2 regions of the Klebsiella quasivariicola genome follow, and region 1 is predicted to be linked to the other one. Evidence: predicted binding sites of a transcription regulator. Region 1 holds the regulator's gene; the other holds the start of a gene.
The links. The regulator Fur, encoded in region 1, represses iron uptake genes when iron is present. The targets are predictions, from matches to a motif close to ATAATAATGAGAACNACTATCAA.

Region 2: a site for Fur is predicted at 1,450-1,472, ahead of B8P98_RS10860 (TonB-dependent siderophore receptor). Genes of this name have one in related genera too.

Annotation. Positions count from the first base shown of each region.
Region 1 covers NZ_CP022823.1:3,981,593-3,984,705, reverse strand. The annotation lists gene tcuA (FAD-dependent tricarballylate dehydrogenase TcuA) at 1-616, opposite strand, end outside; gene tcuR (tricarballylate utilization LysR family transcriptional regulator TcuR) at 714-1,640, opposite strand; gene fur (ferric iron uptake transcriptional regulator) at 1,767-2,219, opposite strand; gene fldA (flavodoxin FldA) at 2,511-3,041, opposite strand.
Region 2 covers NZ_CP022823.1:2,168,355-2,171,467, reverse strand. The annotation lists gene B8P98_RS10865 (alpha,alpha-trehalase) at 1-1,296, shown strand, start outside; gene B8P98_RS10860 (TonB-dependent siderophore receptor) at 1,550-3,113, shown strand, end outside.

The sequences.
Region 1 (3,113 bases):
TATCGGCGGGCCATTCGCCACGATCGTTCTGCCCCCAGGCCTCGCGCAGCCATTCGCGGTTGGATTCAAATCCGCCGGCGGCGAGGACGCAGCTTTTCGCGACAATCCGTTCCTCGCCTGCCAGCGCGGCAACAAATTCCCCGTTGCGCAGTTCCAGGGCCTGCACCGGCGTGTTGTAGCGGATCTGCACCCCCATCTGCTCCGCGCTGCGGTAATAGGCATTGACCAGCGCTTTGCCGCCGCCCATAAAAAAGGCGTTGGTGCGGGCAACGTGCAGAGCGCCCGAGAGCGGCGGCTGAAAGTTAACCCCATGCTGGCGCATCCAGTCGCGGCACTGTGACGAGGTACGGATCACCAGCCGGGCCAGCGCTTCGTTGGTGTTCCCCTCGGTGACGCGCAGCAGATCCTGCCAATACTCTTCTTCCGGATAGCTGTCGACCAGCACGTCCTGCGGCGCATCGTGCATACAGCGCAGGTTACGGGTGTGCTGCGAGTTGCCGCCGCGCCACTCCCGCGGCGCCGCCTCCAGCAGCAGCACCGAGGCGCCGGCCTCCCGGGCGGTTAAGGCGGCGCATAGCGCGGCATTGCCGCCGCCAATCACCAGTACATCCACCATTATCGGCTCCCTTACAATTTAATTAATTGTTAAATTTGTAATGGGAATGTAGGCGGTAACGGCGACAGAGCGCTATGGCGTAGTGCTAAAGAGGGGTTTAGTTGGTGTAAAGGGTAGCGCCCGGCCAGCGGCCAGACTCCACCAGCTGACGCATGACTTTGCTCAGTATTACCCGTGCGGCAAGCCCTGCCGGGGTGAGCTCATCATCGGACAGGCTGACCAGAAAGTTGGGGCGACTCAGCACCGGATTGGCGACGCCGATCACTCTTAGCGCCTGATGGTCGAGATGGGAGATGGCGGCCCCGGGCTGAAGAGTGGCGCCCAGTCCGCTGCGCACGGCCTGCATCAGCAGGGCCAGGCCGTCAATCTCCGCCACCACCTCAACGCTGAGATGATGCTGCTGGCAAACCGCCTCCAGCCGGCCGCGCAGGCCGTGGCCCTGGCTTGGCATAATCAGCGGCAGGGTGGCGAGCTGGTCGGGGGTGATATGGTCATCCTGCAGGGGGGCTAACAGCGCATGGCTGCCAATCAGGAACAGGCGCTCTTCCAGCAGCGGTCTGGCGCTCCAGCGCAGGATCTTCTCCTGCTGGAAAACGATAGCAAAATCGAGCTGGCGAGTGTTGATCATCCGTTCCAGATTGCCGGAAAGGCTTTCCACCAGATGCAGGCGCACGTCGGGGTAGCTTTCGCGCATCGCATTGATGAACGGAACGCCGAGAACGGAGGCGGTGCTGGGGGCCATGCCAACGCTGACGTGGCCCGACAGGCGCGCCTCGCGGGCGGCGAGGATGGCATCATCGGCATGGCGCAGCGCCAGCTGCGCCTGGGAGTAGAAAGCAAGGCCCGCGCTGGTGGGCGTGACCCCGCGGGAGGTCCGCTGCAGCAGGCGAATGGCCAGTTCGTTTTCCAGGCGCGCGATCTGCTGGCTAAGCGCCGAGACGCCGATATTGAGATCGAGCGCAGCGCGCCCCATGCTGCCGGTTTCCACAATGCGCACAAAGTAGCGTAGCTGGCGAAGTTCCATATCAACTCTCCGGACAAAGCGGGGACGAGGAAGGTTATCCCAGGGGACTGAGCGGGAAGCGCGGCAGAAGCGCCCATAAAAAAGCCAACCGGCAGGTTGGCTTTTCAGAGCAGACGACGCGGGGAATTACTTTTCCACTGCGTCGTGGGCGTGTTCGTCCTCGCGGCAATCCCCTTCCGCACAGTGACCGTACAGATACAGACTGTGGTTGGTCAGGCGGATGCCGTGACGGGAAGCGATTTCACGCTGGCGCGCTTCAATAGAGTCATCACTGAATTCGATCACTTTGCCGCAGTCGAGGCAGATCAGGTGATCGTGGTGATGCTGCTGGGTCAGTTCGAAAACGGATTTTCCGCCTTCAAAATTATGACGAGTCACGATACCGGCGTCATCAAACTGGTTAAGGACGCGGTAAACGGTCGCCAGACCAATCTCTTCGCCCATGTCGATCAGGCGTTTATATAAGTCTTCCGCACTGACATGATGGTTATCCGGTTCCTGCAGCACTTCGAGGATTTTCAGTCGAGGAAGTGTGACTTTCAGGCCAGCCTTCTTTAATGCGGTATTGTTGTCAGTCATGCGGAATCTGTCCTGTTGCTAAACGATCTACTTCCTTCAACGGAAGTCATACAGAAATTAACCCGACGTAATGCGTCTCATTATAGAACTGCCACTGGTAAATGAAAACTGCAAGCATCAGGCCTGGTTTGCTGTCAAAAACGAGGCACCAGCTACAAACTGCGTCACGTGCCTCGTAGAATCAGAGGACATTGTACAGATATGTGATTAAAAGTTAAAAACTTGTAGCTATTAGTTTGATTGCTTTTGTCTATTAATGCGACGCAACTCAATAGTTACGCCGCTTAATCATCAGGCGTTTTTGATTTCTTCAAGGTGCAGCTCTTCGGCAACCTGCTTCACCCACTTCTCCACGCGCTCGTTGGTCAGCTCCGGCTGGCGGTCTTCATCGATGGCGAGGCCGACGAAGTGGTCGTCATCCGCCAGGCCTTTGGAAGCCTCAAAATGATACCCGGCCGTCGGCCAGTGACCGACGATGGTCGCGCCGCGTGGCTCAATGATGTCGCGGATGGTGCCCAGCGCGTCGCAGAAGTATTCTGCGTAGTCTTCCTGGTCGCCGCAGCCGAACAGCGCCACCAGTTTGCCATTAAAGTCGATCTCTTCCAGCGTCGGGAAGAAGTCGTCCCAGTCACACTGCGCTTCCCCGTAGTACCAGGTCGGGATGCCGAGCAGCAGGATGTCGTGGGCTTCCAGGTCTTCTTTGCTGCTTTTGGCAATGTCGTGAACATCAGCAACATCTTTACCAAGCTGCTTTTGAATCATTTTTGCAATATTTTCGGTGTTGCCGGTGTCGCTGCCAAAAAAGATGCCGATGATTGCCATGAGTAAAATAACCTCTTGAAACTTAAATGATGTGGTAGGGACGCGATGCCCATAGATAACGGCAATCATAGC
Region 2 (3,113 bases), 1.8 Mb from region 1:
CTGCCTAAGCCCTACGTGGTCCCCGGAGGACGCTTTCGCGAAGTCTATTACTGGGACAGCTATTTCACCATGCTGGGTCTTGCCGAAAGCGGTCACTGGGATAAAGTCGAGGATATGGTCGCCAACTTCGCCGCGGAAATTGATACCTGGGGCCATATCCCCAACGGCAACCGCACCTATTACCTCAGCCGTTCGCAGCCCCCCTTCTTCTCCTTTATGGTAAGCCTGCTGGCGACGCACGATGGCGACCAGGTGCTGAAAACTTACCAGCCGCAGCTGGAGAAAGAGTATCGCTACTGGATGGCCGGGGCGGACGCGCTGGCCCCCGGCAGCACCGACAAACGGGCGGTGCGGATGGCGGATGGCGCGCTGCTCAACCGCTACTGGGACGATAACGACACCCCGCGTCCCGAGTCCTGGCTTGACGACGTCAAAACCGCCAAAAGCAACCCGAATCGTCCGGCAACCGAGATCTATCGCGACCTGCGCTCCGCCGCCGCCTCCGGCTGGGATTTCAGCTCCCGCTGGATGGATAATCCGCAGCAGCTCGCCACCATTCGCACCACCTCGATTGTCCCGGTCGATCTCAATGCCCTGATGTTCCATCTGGAGAAAACCCTCGCCCGCGCCAGCAGGGCAGCGGGGGACAGCGCTGGCGCTACGCAGTACGATGCGCTGGCTAACGCCCGCCAGCAGGCCATCGAGAAATATCTGTGGAATGATAAAGAGGGATGGTACGCCGACTACGATCTGAAAACCCACAAGGTGCGCAATCAGCTGACCGCGGCGGCGCTGTTCCCGCTGTACGTCAATGCGGCGTCACGCGAGCGGGCGACGAAAGTGGCCGCCGCCGCTGAGTCGCGCCTGCTCAAACCCGGTGGACTGACCACCACCACCGTCAACAGCGGCCAGCAGTGGGACGCCCCGAACGGCTGGGCGCCGCTGCAGTGGGTGGCGGTCGAGGGCCTGCAAAACTACGGCCAACAAAAGATCGCCATGGAGGTCAGCTGGCGCTTCCTGAGCAACGTTCAGCATACCTATGACAGCAAGCAAAAGCTGGTGGAGAAGTATGACGTCAGCTCGACCGGCACCGGCGGCGGCGGTGGGGAATATCCGCTACAGGATGGCTTTGGCTGGACCAATGGCGTCACCCTGATGATGCTGGATCTGATCTGTCCGCAGGAGAAACCCTGTGACGCCCTGCCCGCCACGCGCCCGGCGGCGTCTCCTTCCGCGCAGAGCCAGCCCGCCGCCAACGACCCGGCGCCGGCGGCCGCGCAAAAGACCGGCTCCTGACGCTTTTCCGGCCCGCCGCTCCCCCTACCAAATTCGGTAGGGGGGAAGTCATCTCCCTGCTGACAGCAGCCCCGCTCTGCGGCGCGCGGGAAACACCTGTCCCACTCCATCGCCCAGGACCGTTCACCTTTTCGCTTGATCACATAAATACAAACAATAATAATTCGCATTACTTTTTAACGAATAATGACAGATTCGTTTTTCACGCGGCGGCGTACAGGAGTACCAGACCGCGTTGGTTCAGGATGATCTTATGAACGTGGCTATTTCCCGAAAACGCCCGGGGCTGCTGTACGCCCTCGTGGTCGCCCTTCCCTTCACCGCGCAAGCCGAAGAGACGGTGGTGGTCACTGCCAGCCCACCGGCGTCTGCCAGCGCGCCGACTGAAGGCTACAGCGCCAGCACTTCGCTCGGGGCGACGAAAACCGACCAGCCGTTAATCACCACCGCCCAGTCGGTGTCGGTGGTCACCCGCCAGCAGATGGCGGACCAGGGGGCGAATACCATCAGCCAGGCGCTGGAATATACCCCGGGGGTTTACTCCAGCTTCGGCGGCGGCGCGACCCGGTTCGACGCTATCTCCCTGCGCGGCTACCACGGCGGCGATGTCGATAACCTGTTCCTCGACGGCATGCGCCTGATGAGCGACGGCGGCAGCCATAACGTTGTGCAAATCGACCCATGGTTTATCGAACGCGTGGATGTGATCCGCGGCCCCTCCTCCGCGCTCTACGGGCAGAGCGTGCCGGGCGGCGTGGTCAACCTGACCTCCAAACGCCCGCAGTTCAGCCAGCAGGGCCACGTCCGTCTGACCGGCGGTACGCAAAATACCAAAGGCGCAGCCTTCGATTACACCGACGCCATCAACGAGCAGTGGGCATGGCGGCTGATCGGGATGACCCGCAGCAGCGACACGCAGTATGACCATACCCGCGAAGAGCGCTACGCGATTTCGCCTTCCCTGCTGTGGCAGCCGGACAGCGATACCTCGCTGCTGCTGCGCGCCTATCTGCAAAAAGATCCCTCCGGCGGCTACCACGGCTCTTTGCCACTGGAGGGCACTCGCTACGCCCACAATGGCCGTAAGCTCTCCCCCAGCACCAACGAAGGCGATCCGGGAGATGGCTATCAGCGGCGCCAGCAGATCTACAGCTATGAGTTTGACCACCAGTTCACCGACGTCTGGTCGGTCTATTCCGCCGGGAGCTACACCCATACCAACGTCTCCCTCGATCAGGTCTACCAGGTCGGCTGGATAGATGACAGCGACATGCTGGCCCGCGGCTACAGCGGTTCGCGCGGTTCGCTGGACGGCTGGTCAACCGATAACCGCCTGCGCGCCGATTTCAATACTGGCGACCTGGCGCATACCCTGATCCTCGGCGCCGAATATCATCGCTTCCGTAACGACCTGTGGACCGGCGCCGGCGGGGCGGCGCCGCTAAACCCGTTTAGCGGCTATACCGCGCAGACCGGCCATACCGTTACCTACAGCGATAACAATAATCGCCGCTACTACCAGACCGGGCTGTACCTGCAGGATGAGATGGCCTGGAACCGCTGGCATGTGGATGTTTCCGCACGCTACGACCGCATCGTTTCCCGGCAGGTCAGTGATACCTTAGGCACCTCAAACCGTCGTTCAGACGACCATATCAGCGGCCGCGCCTCGCTGTTGTACGCTCTGGACAACGGTCTTTCGCCCTACCTGAGCTACAGCCAGGCGATTACCCCGGCGATGCTGCCGGGCGCGGACGGCAAACCATTGAAGCCGACCACCGCCGAGCAGGTTGAAGCCGGCCTGAAGTTCCAGCCGC